DNA from 4 places in the Pseudomonas sp. Emmai genome. Region 1 is predicted to be linked to each of the others. Evidence: predicted binding sites of a transcription regulator. Region 1 holds the regulator's gene; each other region holds the start of a gene.
What was found. Region 1 encodes FliA, which starts transcription of late flagellar genes. Its sites were predicted from a motif close to CTAAAGTTTNNNNNNNNNNNGCCGNTAA; they were not measured.
Positions count from the first base shown of each region.

Region 2: a site for FliA is predicted at 2,534-2,561, ahead of motA (flagellar motor stator protein MotA). Genes of this name have one in related genera too.
Region 3: a site for FliA is predicted at 1,894-1,921, ahead of ACY4LX_RS19595 (methyl-accepting chemotaxis protein). Genes of this name have one in related genera too.
Region 4: a site for FliA is predicted at 1,795-1,822, ahead of ACY4LX_RS19285 (methyl-accepting chemotaxis protein). Genes of this name have one in related genera too.

Region 1 covers NZ_CM143685.1:2,124,778-2,128,964, reverse strand. Annotated here, with positions in the region: gene ACY4LX_RS09610 (chemotaxis protein CheA) at 1-758, opposite strand, end outside; gene ACY4LX_RS09605 (protein phosphatase CheZ) at 797-1,585, opposite strand; gene ACY4LX_RS09600 (chemotaxis response regulator CheY) at 1,608-1,979, opposite strand; gene fliA (RNA polymerase sigma factor FliA) at 2,148-2,888, opposite strand; gene fleN (flagellar synthesis regulator FleN) at 2,885-3,715, opposite strand; gene flhF (flagellar biosynthesis protein FlhF) at 3,832-4,187, opposite strand, start outside.
Region 2 covers NZ_CM143685.1:900,072-904,258, forward strand. Annotated here, with positions in the region: gene asd (archaetidylserine decarboxylase) at 1-48, opposite strand, end outside; gene rhdA (thiosulfate sulfurtransferase) at 67-882, opposite strand; gene ACY4LX_RS03985 (HDOD domain-containing protein) at 925-2,463, opposite strand; gene motA (flagellar motor stator protein MotA) at 2,630-3,481, shown strand; gene motB (flagellar motor protein MotB) at 3,485-4,187, shown strand, end outside.
Region 3 covers NZ_CM143685.1:4,256,387-4,260,573, reverse strand. Annotated here, with positions in the region: gene ACY4LX_RS19595 (methyl-accepting chemotaxis protein) at 1-1,824, opposite strand, end outside; gene ACY4LX_RS19590 (hypothetical protein) at 2,244-2,753, shown strand; gene ACY4LX_RS19585 (aldo/keto reductase) at 2,800-3,795, opposite strand; gene ACY4LX_RS19580 (LysR family transcriptional regulator) at 3,914-4,187, shown strand, end outside.
Region 4 covers NZ_CM143685.1:4,188,911-4,193,097, reverse strand. Annotated here, with positions in the region: gene ACY4LX_RS19285 (methyl-accepting chemotaxis protein) at 33-1,667, opposite strand; gene ACY4LX_RS19280 (undecaprenyl-diphosphate phosphatase) at 1,959-2,789, shown strand; gene ACY4LX_RS19275 (DUF1294 domain-containing protein) at 2,786-3,214, shown strand; gene ACY4LX_RS19270 (MmcQ/YjbR family DNA-binding protein) at 3,211-3,570, opposite strand; gene ACY4LX_RS19265 (LysR substrate-binding domain-containing protein) at 3,567-4,187, opposite strand, start outside.

The sequences.
Region 1 (4,187 bases):
ACGGCAAAGTTGCCCTTGCCGTGCAACTGATCGAGCAGTGCTTCGAATTCGTCGTCGGTGATGTCCGAGCTGTCGCCAGCCGCTTTCGGGGCCTTGGGTGCCGGGGCAGCCGGAGCGGCTACGGCATCCACCGCGAACTGACCTTTACCGTGCAACTGATCGAGCAACGACTCGAACTCGGCATCGGTGATTTCGTCGCTGGCCGATGCGGCCGGCGCAGGCACAGCCGCCGGGGCTTCGGCCTGGGCCTTGACGGCGTTCAGCGAGTCCAGCAGTTGTTCGAATTCGTTATCGGTGATGTCGCCCGACTCGCTTTCAGCGGCCGGTTCTTCCACCGCGTCGGCAACCGGGGCTGCGACGTCGGCCGATTGTGGCTCGGCCAGACGGGCCAAGGCTTCCAGCAATTGCGGAGTGGCAGCCGTGATCGGGCTGCGTTCGCGGACTTCGGTGAACATGCCGTTCACCGCATCCAGCGCTTCAAGAACCACGTCCATCAGTTCCGAGTCGACGCGTCGTTCACCCTTGCGCAGGATGTCGAACACGTTCTCGGCGATGTGACAGCACTCCACCAGCTCATTGAGCTGGAGGAAGCCGGCGCCCCCTTTTACAGTGTGAAAACCGCGAAAAATTGCATTGAGCAGGTCCGCATCATCCGGTCGGCTTTCCAGCTCGACCAGTTGCTCGGACAGTTGCTCTAGAATCTCGCCGGCCTCAACCAGGAAATCCTGAAGGATCTCTTCATCGGCGCCGAAGCTCATTAAGGGGGTGCTCCTAAAGGTCTAAAAACCTAAAAAACCTAAAATCCAAGACTGGATAACAAATCGTCCACATCGTCCTGACCGGACACAACATCTTCTCTTTTATCGGCATGAATCTGCGGACCTTCACCCTGCGAGAGATGTTTTTGTGGATCTTTTTCAGCCAGCATCGCTTCACGGTCATGTTCGATACCCGCAAAGCGGTCTACCTGGCTGGCCATGAGCACGAGCTTGAGCAGGTTGCTTTCAACTTCGGTGACCAATTGGGTCACGCGCTTGATCACTTGACCGGTGAGGTCCTGGTAATCCTGGGCCAGCAGAATGTCGTTGAGGTTGCTCGACACTGTGCGATTGTCCGCGCTGCTGCGCGTCAGGAAACCGTCGACCCGCCGGGCCAGCTCGCGGAACTCTTCAGCCCCGACTTCGCGACGCATGAAGCGTCCCCAGTCGGCGCTCAATGCCTGGGCTTCAGTGCTCAGGCCATTGACCAGCGGCGTGGCGTTTTCCACCAGGTCCATGGTGCGGTTGGCAGCGGCCTCGGTCAGCTTGACCACATACCCCAGACGCTCGGTGGCGTCCGTGATCTGCGAGACTTCCTCGGCTTGCGGCATGTTTGGGTCAATCTGGAAATTGACGATCGCGCTATGCAGCTCGCGAGTGAGCTTGCCAACTTCCTGGTACAGGCCGCGGTCACGGGTCTGGTTGAGCTCATGAATCAGTTGCACAGCGTCGCCAAACTTGCCTTTTTCAAGGCTGTCGACCAGTTCGCGGGCATGTTTTTTCAGGGTCGATTCAAAATCGCCCTGTGAAGATTCGTTGTGGTCCATAGCTACCCCGTGGCGCAGTGACTCAACCGATGCGTTCGAAAATCTTTTCGATTTTTTCTTTCAACGCCTGGGCCGTGAAGGGTTTGACCACATAGCCGTTAACACCGGCCTGGGCCGCTTCGATGATCTGTTCGCGCTTGGCTTCAGCGGTCACCATCAGCACTGGCAGGTGCTTGAGTTTTTCATCGGCGCGCACGTGGCGCAGCAGGTCGATACCGGTCATGCCCGGCATGTTCCAGTCTGTTACCAGAAAGTCGATGCTGCCGCTGTTGAGCACCGGAATGGCAGTGGTGCCATCGTCAGCCTCGACCGTGTTGGTGAACCCAAGGTCACGCAACAGGTTTTTAATGATCCGCCGCATCGTTGAGAAGTCATCAACGATGAGGATTTTCATGTTCTTGTCCAATTCGACCTCCAAGCAGTCTTAAACGCGCCCAGCACCTGGACGCGCCATTTCATTCAATCCGGCAAAGCACTCAAATGACTGTCTGGAGCACAACAGATCGAGACCGCTGCAGTTCATCACCACACCAGCCTCGTTCGCAGTGTCCCCACACTGCCTTCAGCGCGCTCGCCACTCCCCCAAACGCCCCCGCAAACGGGCCGCGCACTGGCTGTGTAACTGGCTGACACGGGATTCGCTGACACCCAGGACCTCACCGATTTCCTTGAGGTTCAGCTCTTCGTCGTAGTACAGCGCCAACACCAGTCGCTCACGCTCCGGCAAATTGGCAATCGCGTCCGCCAAGGCGGCCTGGAAGCGTTCATCTTCCAGATCGCGCGACGGCTCCAGATGAGCACTGGCGCCATCCTCGTGCAGCCCTTCGTGTTCGCCGTCCTGCAACAGGTCGTCGAAACTGAACAGCCGGCTGCCCAAGGTATCGTTCAAAATCCCGTAATAATCGTCGAGACTCAATTGGAGTTCGGCCGCAACTTCGTGATCTTTAGCATCACGGCCGGTTTTAGCTTCAATCGAGCGAATTGCGTCGCTGACCATGCGGGTATTGCGGTGGACCGAACGTGGCGCCCAGTCCCCCTTGCGTACTTCATCGAGCATCGCGCCACGGATTCGAATGCCCGCGTACGTTTCGAAACTCGCGCCTTTGCTGGCGTCGTATTTGGTTGACACTTCAAGCAGGCCAATCATCCCGGCCTGGATCAGGTCTTCCACCTGGACACTGGCCGGCAGACGCGCTAGCAAGTGGTAAGCAATGCGTTTGACCAGTGGCGCGTAACGCTCGATCAGCTCGTATTGCGAATCACGTGCCGACTTCTTGTAGAGGTTGTAGCCACTGGCTGTCATAGGACGGGTCCTGCGGTCTGTTGCACGAGGCGCTCGACGAAAAATTCCAGGTGTCCGCGCGGGTTGGCCGGCAGCGGCCAGGTGTCGACTTTTTGTGCAATCGCCTTGAACGCCAGGGCGCACTTGGAGCGCGGGAAGGCTTCGTAGACGGCACGTTGCTTCTGCACGGCCTTGCGCACGCTTTCGTCGTAAGGCACGGCGCCGACGTATTGTAGGGCCACGTCGAGGAAGCGGTCCGTGACCTTGGTCAACTTGGCGAACAGGTTGCGCCCTTCCTGCGGGCTCTGGGCCATGTTGGCCAGGACGCGGAAGCGGTTCATGCCGTAATCGCGGTTGAGCAATTTGATCAGGGCGTAGGCGTCGGTGATGGAGGTCGGCTCGTCGCAGACCACCAGCAACACTTCTTGCGCGGCGCGGACAAAACTGACGACCGAGTCACCAATACCCGCAGCCGTGTCGATCACCAATACATCAAGGTTATCGCCGATATCGCTGAAGGCCTGGATCAGGCCGGCATGCTGGGCCGGGCTCAGATGAACCATGCTCTGGGTGCCGGACGCGGCCGGGACGATACGGATACCGCCCGGGCCCTGCAATAGAACGTCGCGCAGCTCGCAGCGGCCTTCGATCACGTCGGCCAGGGTACGTTTGGGCGTCAGTCCCAGCAGAACGTCGACGTTCGCCAGACCCAGATCGGCGTCCAGCAGCATGACGCGTCGGCCAAGCTCTGCTAGAGCCAGGGACAAGTTCACTGACACGTTAGTCTTCCCGACGCCACCTTTGCCGCCGGTCACCGCGATCACCTGTACGGGATGCATGCTGCCCATGTTATTTCTTTACCTTGTCTTGCATAGACGGAGGCCACATTACTGGCTGCGCGTTCATCAACTGAACAATGCATGGCAGACCATCGATGTAGGTACAAAAACTGTTCATTAGTACCTCAGCCAACCTGCTTGGTCGGGCTGTGGTAAATATCAGCGAACATGTCAGCCATGGCTTCCTCGCTGGGTTCTTCCTGCATTTGCACGCTCACCGCGCGACTGACCAACTGGTGACGCCGCGGCAGATGCAGATCATCTGGAATGCGCGGGCCATCGGTGAGGTACGCCACTGGCAATTCATGACTGATGGCCAGGCTCAACACCTCGCCCAGACTCGCCGTTTCATCCAGTTTAGTCAGGATGCAGCCAGCCAGCCCACACCGCTTGTAACTGTGATAAGCGGCGGTTAGAACCTGTTTCTGGCTGGTGGTTGCCAGGACCAGATAATTTTTCGATTTGATCCCCCGACCGGCCA
Region 2 (4,187 bases), 1.2 Mb from region 1:
GTGGTGAGGCAGCAGGTATTGGCTGAGGATAAACAGACGCTTATTCATTAACTGTCCTTAAAAACCTTAAATCTCTACGGGGGTGTCGGGATGGTTGCCCCATTCGCCCCAGGAGCCGGCGTAGCCTTTGACCCGCGGATAACCGAGGGACTTGGCCACTAGATAAGTGAAGCCAGAGCGGTGGTGGGTCTGGCAGTGAGTGATGATTTCTTTGTCTTTGGTGATGCCGAGTTGTTCGAGGATCTTCGGCATGTCGGTACGGATGCGCAGGTGACGCGACTGATCCATGCCGGCGGTCCATTCAAAATTGACGGCGCCCGGAATGTGCCCGGCCTTGGCCGCCAGCACTTTCTCGCCGGAGTACTCCAGCGGTCCACGGGCATCCCAGATCGCCAGGTCGGCGGCGCCGAGACGGCTTTGCAGGTACTCGCGGGTGGCGGTGGGTTCGTCGTGCAAGGTCAGTTTGACCGGGCCGCCGACCGGGGCCGGGACCTGGATCGACATCGGCAAGCCCGCCGCCAGCCAGGCTGGCAGGCCACCGTCGATGTAGTGATATTTGTTGTGGCCGATCACATCCAGCAACCAGATGAAACGCCCGGCCCAACCGCCGCCTTCGTCGTCATACACCACGTAGACCGCATCGGGGTTGTGGCCCAGTTCGCCGAACAATGTTTCAAGGGCCGCGTGGGTCGGCAGCAAGCCAGGCGCCGGAGCCTGGCCGAGCTGGGTGCGTTTCGGATCGACAAACCGCGCGCCGGGCAAATGCCCTTCGGTGTAGCGGGCGCTGCTGGTCAGGTCCACCAGAATCAGTTCGCGGGCGTCGAGGCGCGGGAGCAAGTCGCTCGGCTCGATCACCAGCGGCAAGCCAGAGAAGTCAGACATGTGAGGTCTCCAGGGCGAAAAAGGGAGGATTGTAGCGCAGCATCATTGGCCGCGGCTGCTAAAGGTACTCAGTGCCTTTTCGATGCACTGCGCGGTTTTGCCAAAGGCTTGCACGGTAATTTCCGAGAACGGCCCGCCACCCTGGTCCGCCACCACAATCATGATCACCCGGCCATTGTTGACCAGTGAGCGCAACAGCAAGTGTTCGCCGCTGAACTGCGAACGCAGGCTGGCGGGCAGCAGGGCGGAGAACTGGGCATTGTTGGCCGGCGTCAGGCGTACTTGGGCCTGCTGCGAGAGCAAACGCTGCAACACGCTGCTCTGGCTGACCAGGAAATTCAGGCCGGCGGCTTCTTTCGGCAACCCGGCGGTCTGGTGCACCCGCAGATTGGCGTGGGTGCGGTCGGCCATCAGGATCATCACCCGTCGCATGCCGCAGGCCACCAGTGCATCCCGGGCCGAGGTGGTCAGGTGCATCGCGTTGGAGAAGCGGCTCGGTTCCACCAGCAGCTCGGCGCATTGTTTGCGCCAATGGCTCAAATCTTCAGTGGTCGGTGCCGGGGCCGGCAGCAACCCGGCGTGAATACGGTTCATGCCCCACGGCCACAGCAGCGAAACCGCCGGGTGCCACAGATCCGGCATCGCATGCTGGCGGGCGCTGTTGGCGGCCTGTTGGTGCAACTGTTGCTGTACTTCGTCCATCGATATTTGCAGATAAAGACTGGTCAGGTACTGCCAGCGCTCAGCGTGCGGACAGTCCCAGGCCTGTTGCGCCGACAGCGCCAGACCGTTGGCCAGCAGCACGGTGTTGGCCGGCTGATTGAGCCAGCGGCGCAGGGTAGGATCGTCGTCGAGGCGGTTTTGCTGACGCAGCGGGTGCTCGCTGTCCCGGGCGATGCGCAGCACTTTGACCAATTCCCGCTGCTCGTTGAGCAGCAGGCGATAACCCTGTTGCACCCAGATCGGCAGCCGCCAGAGGTCCACCAGTGCCAGGCAGATTTCCAGCAGGCGTACGCCGAACAACTGCTTTTCGACTTTGCGCGCCGACTCGCCTTTATGGATGACCCGCAGTTCCCACTCTTCGAGCAAATGCGGGTGCGTCAGCGCCATTGGCCACAGCGGCGAGAGAAACAGCAGGCTGCCCCAATGAATGTCCTGCCACAGCCGCGCCAGGCGATTGGCGAAGAAGCCGTTGGCCTGTTGCGTCGCGTGCTGGCTGATCAGTTGCAGCTGGCGCAGGGCCTTGGGGATCTCGGATTGCGGTTCGGCGGGCAGGCGATCGAGCAGTTCTTCGGTGCGTTTCAGGCCGAGGCGATTGAGCGCCACGTCGAGGTTTTCCGCCGGCTCCGTCATGCTGCCGTGGGTGTGGCGGTTGGCCTCGCGAATCACGCTCAAGGCCAGGGCCGGGCTTTCCTGCATCAATTCGGCAATGTCGCGCAACGAGCTGCGGTTATTGCGAATGGCTTTGCAGACCCGGTCGTGACTCTCTTGCGGAACCGGCAGGCGCACGCCATCAAGAAGCTTGACCCAGCCTTCGAGAGTGGTCGGTTTTGGAGGTGGAACGTTCGTTTCGTTAGCCATGGCTGGACGGGATCATCATTGGCTGTAAACACGCCCGGCGCGGGCTAAATTGGCTTTTCGCCTGAACTGGCTATAGTCTGGCGCAGTTTTGCCGATAAGTAGAAGAAGAGATTTTTTAACTTCCGAATATGACCTTGAACCCGACTCAGTAAGTGCTCTCCTACCTATGGCTAAAATAATCGGCATCATCGTCGTATTCGCGAGCGTGCTCGGCGGATACGTGCTTTCCCATGGCAAAATCGCCGCCCTGATTCAGCCCTTCGAGGTGATGATCATCGGTGGTGCGGCCCTCGGTGCATTCCTGCAGGCCAACCCCGGCTACATGACCATGCACGTGCTCAAGAAATCCTTGAGCATGTTCAGTTCGCGTTTCAACCACACCTTCTATCTTGAAGTGCTGGGCCTGATCTACGAGATCCTCAACAAGAGCCGTCGCGAAGGCATGATGGCCATCGAAGGCGACATCGAAGATGCCGCTGCGAGCCCGATCTTCGCCAAGTACCCGACAGTCTTGAAAGACGAACGCATGACCGCGTTCATCTGCGACTACCTGCGCATCATGTCCTCCGGCAACATGGCTCCCCATGAGCTGGAAGGCCTGTTCGACATGGAACTCTACAGCCTCAAGGAAGACCTGGAGCACCCGTCCCACGCGGTGAACGGCATTGCCGACGCCATGCCCGGTTTCGGTATCGTCGCGGCGGTACTCGGTATCGTGGTGACCATGGCCTCCCTGGGCGAAGGCGACCAGAAAGCCATCGGCATGCACGTAGGTGCGGCGCTGGTCGGTACCTTCTTCGGTATTCTCGCGGCCTACGGTTTCTTCGGCCCGCTGGCCCATTCCCTGGCCCACGATGCCAAGGAAGAACTGAACGTCTACGAAGCCATCAAGGCCTCGCTGGTTGCCTCCGCTTCCGGCATGCCGCCATCGTTGGCGGTGGAGTTCGGGCGCAAGGTTCTGTACCCGGCGCACCGTCCTAGCTTCGCTGAGCTGGAACAAGCGGTTCGCGGTCGTTAAGCCATGGAAAATAACCAGCCGATAATCATCAAGCGCGTCAAGCGCATCGCCGGCGGGCATCACGGGGGCGCCTGGAAAATCGCCTTCGCTGACTTCGCCACGGCGATGATGGCGTTCTTCCTGGTGTTGTGGCTGCTGTCCACCGCCACGCCGGAACAGAAGATCGCCATCGCCGGTTACTTCAAAGACCCGGTCGGCTTCTCCGAAAGCGGCACGCCCTACATCATCGACCTGGGCGGCACGCCGACCCTGGCGCCGGAGAACACCCTCAACCCCGAGGTGAAATCCCAGCCCCAACCGGACAAAGTGACCGTCGATACCGATCAGGTCGAAGGCATGGCCGAACAGGTCGAGAAAGAACGCCTGGAATTGCTGCTGCAAGAACTGCAGAACAAGGTCGAAGAGAACCCGCAGTTGCAGAAGTTCAAGGACCAGATCCTGTTCGAGATCACGCCGAACGGCTTGCGCATCCAGATCATGGACGCGGATAACCGGCCGATGTTCGACTCGGGTTCGGCGCGCCTGAAACCGTATTTCGAAGACATCCTGCTGGCCATGGCCGACACCATTAAAGCGGTGCCGAACAAGATCAGCATCAGCGGCCATACCGACGCCAAGCCGTACACCGGCACCGGTGATTTCGGCAACTGGGAATTGTCGGCCAACCGCGCCAACGCCGCGCGCCGTGCCTTGGTGGCTGGCAGCT
Region 3 (4,187 bases), 2.1 Mb from region 1:
GGCGGCGGTGGCGATCTGGGTGCTGAGGCTGTTGATGTGGCTGACGGAGCCGGCCATTTCATCCAGGCCGGAGTTGACCCGTGCCGTCGCATCGGCGGCGGACTGGCAACTGGCCTGGGTGTTTTCCATGGCCGCCACCGAGGAACTCACGCCTTGGGTCAGGCGTTTGAGCATTTCGTTGATTTCCGAGGTGCTGGCCTGGGTCCGGGCGGCGAGGGCGCGGACTTCATCGGCCACCACCGCAAAGCCACGACCTTGTTCACCGGCACGTGCCGCTTCAATCGCCGCGTTGAGCGCCAGCAGGTTGGTTTGCCCGGCAATCGCGCCGATCACCCCGAGAATCTCGGTGATGCGCTGCGCGTCCTGCTGCATGTTTTCGACTTTATGGGTGGCGCTGGCCACTTCTTCAATCAAGGCCACCACACTGCTGGAGGCTTCACCCACCACCACGCGCGAGCGATCCGCGTGTTCGCTGGCGCGCTGGGTGAACGATGCGGTTTCGGCGGCGTTCTGCGCCACGCTGTCGGCGGTCGAACTCATTTCAGTGATGGCGGTGACGGTCTGATCGGTTTCCGAGGCGTGACGCACCAGGATCTGGCTGGTGTGCGCCGAAGTCCGTTGCAGATTGTCCAGGCTCGACGCCATGGCACCGGTGGCTTGGGTCACTTCGCCGATCATGTTCTGCAAGTAGATGATGAAAGCGTTGACCGAGTGGCCGATGGCCCCCAGTTCGTCTTCGGCACGAATGGTGATGCGTTTGGTCAAGTCAGCATCGCCAGCCGACAGCGCGTCGATGTTGGCCTTGAGGATTTTCATGCGGTTGATCAACTGGCGGATCGCGTAGATCTGCAGCAGCACCAGCAGGATCACCATCGGAATCTGCAACAGGCTCAGGGTGTTCAGGACATCGTCACGCTGGGCGGTGATCAGCTTGGTCGGCAGGGCGGTGGCGAGGAACCACGGTGTGCCTTCGATCGGGCGCATGAAGAAGGTACTGGCTTCGCCGTTGTTGTCGAATTCGACGCGCTGGGCTTTGTCGCGGTTGGGCAGGCCGGCCTTGACCTGGCTGGCGAACGGCGAGCCGCCGGCCAGCTCACTGATGTTCTTCAGCACGACCGGCCCGCTGATGCGCGAACTGTTGCTGATGATTTTGCCGTCGGCTTCGACGATCAGCATTTCGGCGCCGAGGTCTTTTTCCTTGCGCGCGATCAGGTCGTTGAAGAAGCCCAGGGTCACGTCGATGGTCGACACGCCGTAGGCCACGCCGTTTTTCTGAATGGCCATGGCGCAGTTGGTGCGCGGCTCGGCACTGGCGTCATCTTTATAGGCGGCGGCCCAGGCGCACTGGCCGCGTGGGGTGGCCATGCCGCCCTTGTACCAGGTCTGGTCGTAATAGTTGGGCGCGGCGTCGCTGTTCCAGAAGGTGTTGACCGCCAGTTTGCCGGAGCTGTCGCGGTGCCAGAAGGTGCTGAACTTGTTGCGTCCCGCTTCGCGCTGGCCGGGCAATGGCCAGATCCCGCCGCCAAACACCTTCAGCTCGCCGTACTGATCCACCAGGCCGGGCAGCACGGTATCGATGGCGGCGCTGTCGAGCAGGGGAATGGTCTGGGTGATGCTGCGTTGCTGGGCCTGGACTTTGTTCAATTCGCCCTGGATCTGCTCGGCGACTTCGGCGATACGGTTGAGGGCGACTTGTTCTTCGGTGTGGCGCAGCTTCGGCGCGACCAACTGGCTGATGCCCACGACCGTGAGCACGGAAAGCAGCAGGATGAACAGGACCAGAAACAGCGTGTAGCGAGCCTGAATGGTACGGAATGCGGGCATGGGACCGGTCCTTGTGCTGCGTTCTTATTGTTGGGGAGTTCGGGTTTGAAAAATAAGGCTATCCAGGACTTATCGGCGCGCTGGGGGCGAGCTTTAGTACGCGCGTGCAAGAAAACGGATCGAGGGACGGACGGTGCGCAAAAGGCGCGTATCGTAAACGGTACAAACCGGCTACATCGGCAGTTATGACAGACGATCGATCGGCTACAGCAAACTTTAAAAGTTCATATAGGCCAATGAAACTGGGCACTTGGTGGTTTGTATCGTAAATGTACGAAAATTGTAAAAAGTAGAAATATTTGTAGGTGGACGTCCTCGTCGCGCCGATACTTCCCCGCATTCATCTCGGTTAAACAAGGATTTTTTATGTTCCCGTCGCAAGGACATTCCTCTCTTCTCACGCTGGCAGGAGTTCGGTCATGACGATTGGTCTGGTCGGCAACTGGACGGCGAAGGCCGGCGTATTTGTTCGACAGGGTTCGGTCAATGCCAAGCCACTGAGCCAAAGCGTCAAGGCGCGAGAGATTTTGAGTCAGGTGGGCACCAACCCGTTGTCGCTCGACAAGGCAAAGATGGATTCCATGTCGATGTGGAAGCAGGTCAAGGGCTTCGACCCGGAAAACGTTTCGGTCAAGCAGCTCGGCAACATGAGCACCTTTCTCAAGCAGAACGGCATCATCAGCGATGTGACGGCGCTGACGCTGCTGAACGCGGGAAACGAGTTCGATAAATTTGGCGTGCCGAAGGACGTGGACGCGAAATTCAATGCCCTGGAATACTTTGCCATCCAACTGGACACCATCCAGAGCAATAACCTGAAGGGCAACAAGTACGCCAACTACCTGGTGCCCGAATACAAGAAAGCCATTTACGCCTTGCAAAACCTCAAGACCTACGGCGAAACCAACGGCCCGGTCAAGAAGAAGTAAGGCGTCATCCTCTGACCCGACCCGCACCGGGTCAGAGGACGGCTGTTCAGCGGTCGAGCAACTTCATCACCTCTTCGGGGTAACGCAAGCCGGCGGTGGCCTCGGCCGGGAAGATCGCTTCCAGCGCCTGCAACTCGCTGTTGCTCAGTTTCACCTCCAGTGCCGCCACATTTTCCTCCAGGTATTTACGTTGCTTGGTCCCGGGAATCGGGATCAGGTAGTCGCCTTGCGCCAGGACCCAGGCCAACGCCAGTTGCCCGGCGGTCACGCCCTTATCCGCCGCCAGCGCTTGGACTTGCTGCACCAGCAACAGGTTTTTCGCGAAATTCTCCCCTTGAAAACGTGGGCTGAAGCGGCGGTAGTCATCCGCGGCGAAGTCGTCCGGGCTTTTTAGCGCGCCGGTCAAAAACCCCCGACCGAGCGGGCTGTAGGGCACAAACGCAATGCCCAGGCGCTGGCATGCCGCCAGGCAGCCGTTGTCTTCCTGATCGCGGCTCCACAACGAGAATTCACTTTGCAACGCGCTGATCGGATGCACCTTGTGCGCCCGTTCCAGCGTGGCGGCCGAGGCCTCGCTCAAACCCAGGTAACGCACCTTGCCGGCCTGCACCAGTTCGGCCATGGCGCCGACGGTTTCCTCAATGGCCACTTGCGGGTCGATCCGGTGCTGGTAGTACAAGTCCAGGGTGTCGACGCCCAGGCGTTTCAACGTGCCGTCGATCGATTGGCGGATGTACTCGGGGCGGCCATCGACACCCCGCGCGGTCGGGTTGGCCGGGTCGCGCACGATCCCGAACTTGCTGGCCAGGAACACTTGGTCACGCTTGCCGGCAATGGCTTTGCCGATCAGTTCTTCATTGGTGTGCGGGCCGTACATGTCGGCGGTGTCGAGCAGGTTGATCCCCAGTTCCAGCGCCCGGTGCAGGGTGGCGGTGGCTTCGCGGGTGTCGGTGCCGGTGGTGTAGAAATCGGTCATGCCCATGCAGCCCAGACCGATGGCGCTTACCTGTGGTCCGTTCTTGCCCAATTGACGTGTTTGCATGAGATCAGCTCCTTGAATGGTGAGCCGCCATTGTTCACCTCGACACAAAGCAGATAAACCGGCTAAAACTGCTATCACTATTCGCTATTTCTAAATAATCAGCAGGTGCAGCAGAACCATGGACCGTCTCAACGCCATGCGCGTGTTTACCCGGATCGTCGAGTCGGGCGGCTTTGCCAAAGCGGCGGACAGCCTGCAAATGCCCCGGGCCTCGGTGACCATTCTGATCAAGCAACTGGAGGCCCACCTGGGGGTGCAACTGCTGCAGCGCACCACCCGGCAAGTCAGCCTGACCCTCGACGGCGCGGCGTATTACCCGCGATGCGTGCGCTTGCTGGCGGATCTTGAGGAAACCGAAGCGGTGTTTTCCGCCGCCCGGCACAACCCCAAAG
Region 4 (4,187 bases), 2.1 Mb from region 1:
CTGTAGCTGCCGAAGGCTGCGATCCTTTCGCTTTACACCCGGAATTGCTTGAGCAACCCGTTCAACTGCTCGCTCAATTCCCTGAGGTGAACACTGGCCAGGCTCGATTGTTCCGCCGCCAGCGCCGTGCTGTGGGACAACCCGGCCGCCTGTGTGACGTTCTGGTTGATGTCTTCCACCACATGCGCCTGTTGCAGTGTGGCGCTGGCGATGGAGGCGTTCAGCCCGTTGAGGTTGCGCAGGGCCTGGCCGATGGCGTTCAGGCTCGCACCGGCCAGCCCGGCCTGTTCGATGGTCAGTTGCGAGGCGCGGCTGCTGTCGCCGATCACCTTGACCGCCGCTTCGGAGTGGTTTTGCAGGCGTTCGATCATCGCCTGGATTTCCGCCGTGGACTTCTGTGTGCGCTGGGCGAGCAGGCGCACTTCATCGGCCACTACCGCAAACCCGCGACCTTGCTCGCCAGCCCGGGCAGCTTCGATGGCCGCGTTGAGGGCCAGCAGGTTGGTTTGCTCGGCAATCGAGCGAATCACTTCCAGCACACTGCCAATCTGGGTGCTTTCGGCAGCCAGGGTGCGAATCACTTCCACCGCTTGATCAATGGTGCCGGAGAGCTTGTCGATCTGTTGCAAGCTGCCATCGATGTTGACCTGACCCTGTTGCGCCTGGGACTCGGCGTCGCGCATTTCACTGGCCGCATGCTCGGCGTTCTTCGCTACGTCCTGCACGCCGTAGGTCACTTCATTGATCGCGGTCGCCACCAGTTCCATTTGCTGGGACTGCTGCTGACTGCGTTGCTGTGCCTGCGCCGCATCGTTACCCAGATCGCTGGACGACTGGCCCAGGGCGCTGGCCGACACCTGCAACTGGCTGATCACCTGCCGCAGCTTGGCGGTAAAGGCGTTGAAGTGGTGCGCCAGTTGCGTGACTTCGTCCTGGCCGTGGGTGTCGAGGCTGCGGGTCAGGTCGCTTTCGCCGCTGGCGATATTGGCCATGGCGTTTACGGTTTCCTGCAATGGACGCACGATGCTGCGGGCAATCATGATCACCAGCAGCGCCATGATCAGGGTAATTGCCATGCCGATAAACGAAGCTTTCCAGACCTGCCCGTAGAATTCGGCTTGCAGGTCATCGACATACACGCCCGAACCGATGACCCAGCCCCAGGGTTCGAACAGTTTGACGTAGGAGGTTTTTTCCACCGGCGCGCTGGCGCCCGGTTTCGGCCAACGGTAGTCAACCATGCCGGCGCCCTTGGACTTGGCGATGGCGACCATCTCGTTGAACAGCGCAAAGCCATCCGGGTCGCGGATCGCCGAGAGGTTCTGGCCTTCGAGTTTCGGGTTGGCCGGGTGCATGATCATCACCGGCCCCAGGTCGTTGATCCAGAAGTAGTCGTTCTGGTCATAGCGCAGGCCGCGAACCACGGTCAGCGCCTGTTTTTGCGCCGCTTCGCGGGTGAGGGTGCCGGCGGTTTCCAGGTCGTGGTAGTAGTTCAGGATGCCACTGGCCGTCTGCACCACGTGCTGGGTTTTCTGCGCCTTGGCATGGTACAGGTCGTCGTGAATCTGTTTGAGCATCAAGATGCCCAACGTCAATAACATCACGATGGCCACGATCAAGATGAGCCACAAGCGTCGGCTGATCGACACACTGCGTAAGCTGTTCATAACGCTGTCACTCCAGATTCTTCTTCTTGTAATAAACGATCGCGAGCATCCAACCACACTTTGCCGGTGGGGCCTATTCGACCCAAGTCCAATTACACGGCGGCGTAATCGGAGCTTGTCTGATAGGATTTCGGCCTCGCGCGGAAAAACCTGAATCCAAGTTGATTTTTCACGGAATTTTTACGGTTTCGTGGGGATCCTGTGCGCGCGAGACTTCAGCTACGCTGAGCGCAGTGAACGAACTAAAAATATTAACGGGGCATGCCTTTGAGCGCTGCCTTTGGGGGATTGATGGATCTTTGGACGGCCTTCCAGGCACTGATTCTAGGCGTTGTAGAAGGGCTGACGGAGTTTTTGCCCATTTCGAGTACCGGACACCAGATTATCGTCGCGGATTTGCTCGACTTCGGTGGTGAGCGGGCCATTGCATTCAACATCATCATCCAGCTAGGCGCGATTCTCGCGGTGGTCTGGGAGTTCCGGCGCAAGATCCTCGACGTGGTCGTCGGCTTGCCGACCCAGCCGAGCGCACGGCGCTTTACCGCCAACCTGTTGATTGCCTTCATGCCGGCCGTGGTACTGGGGGTGATTTTTTCCGATTTGATTCACCACTACCTGTTCAACCCGATTACCGTGGCCGCGGCGTTGGTCGTGGGCGGGATCATCATGTTGTGGGCCGAAAAGCGTCAGCACGAAGTGCATGCCGAAACGGTCGATGACATCACCTGGCAGGACGCGCTGAAAGTCGGCTTCGCCCAATGCCTGGCGATGATCCCGGGGACCTCGCGTTCCGGCTCGACGATCATCGGTGGCCTGCTGTTCGGGCTGTCGCGCAAAACCGCCACCGAGTTCTCGTTCTTCCTGGCCATGCCAACCATGGTCGCAGCGGCGGTGTATTCGGGGTTCAAGTACCGCCATCTGTTCGTCCCGGCGGATTTTCCGGTGTTCGCCATCGGTTTTGTCACTGCATTTATCTTCGCGATGATTGCCGTCAAGGCGCTGCTCAAGTTCATTGCCAGTCACAGCTACGCGGTGTTTGCGTGGTATCGCATTGCGTTTGGCCTGGTGATTCTGGCGACCTGGCAGTTCGGTTGGGTCGATTGGGCCGCCGCCAAGCCATGAGTGATTCCAACGCGCGCAACAACCCCGGTCGCAAGTCCGGGGGCGAAGTCCAGCATCCACGCTTGAAATTGCTGGTGCTCGCCATCCTGTGCGCGCTGCCGCTGTATGGCTCGCTGATGGTGTGGCTGCGCGGGGTTTCCGTGATCCCGCTGGCGGCCTACGGCGTGGTCAGCGTGGTCGCGTTTTTCCTGTACTGGAGCGACAAGCGCAAGGCCCGCGCCGACACCTGGCGCACGCCGGAAAACGTCTTGCACGCGGTGGAACTGGCCGGTGGCTGGCCGGGCGCCTTGTTGGCCCAGCAAGTGTTCCGGCACAAGACTCGCAAGCTTTCGTTTCAACTGGTGTTCTGGCTGATCGTGCTCATGCACCAGGTGTTCTGGATTGACCAGTTGTTTCTCGGTGCGAACCTGCTGGCGTTGTTTTAAAGAAGCAGCCCGACCTGAGTGCGCTTGGGCAACTTGCCCACCACCAGTTGGTGTGAACGTTGCAGCAGCGCCTTCAGTTCTTCGGCGCCCAGCGGGTAGGGCGCCTGCATGATGATCCATTGCGCCCGGGCCAGGTACGGCGCCGGGTGAATGCCCGGTCGGTCGCAATGGCCGAGAAACAAATCCTTGTCGACCTTGAACGCCAGGGATTCGCCCCGCAGGTTCTGCAACGCGAACATCTTGTTCCCGGCAATCGAAAACACCCGCACGCCACCCCATTTGTAGTCTTCCCGCGCGCCGGGCAGCCCCAGGCAAAACTGCGCGACATCCGCTTCGTTCATGCGTCCAGCCTTCATATCAATCGGTCCCCACAGGCATTGAATGATTCGATCAAGTGGTCGAGCCAGGCGCGCACGGCCGGCATTACCCCGCGCCGATGAGGGTAGACCGCTTGCAGCCAACCGCCAGGCATCGACCAGTCGGGCAGCAACTGGATCAATGAACCGTCCGCCAGCTCCGACTCGCAATACATCATTGGCAGAACGGTAAAGCCCTGGCCAGCGAGGGCGCAGGCGCGGCGCACGATAAAGTCGTCAATGCCCAGCCGTGCCTCCATTGCCAGGTCATGGCTTTTACCCTGTTGATCGAGCATTCGGATATGCACCATGCGGTCGGGTTCCAGCGCTCCGAGGACCGGCAAACTCTTGAGGTCGTCCGGATGGTTGATTTCCCGGCCGTGCAAGAAGGCGGGGCTGGCGACCATGAGCGTCTGCGCCTGACGCAGGCGTCGGGTCACCAGTAATGGGTCTTCATCTCCCAATTCGCGGACGCGCAGGGCGACATCGACGCCTTCGGTGACCAGATCGACCCGGCGGTTGACCAGCATGACCTCCAGCTGGACCTGCGGGTATTTCCCGAGAAAGTCGCTGATGATCGTCGGCAACATTTGATTGGCCAACCCCACCGGGCAGGA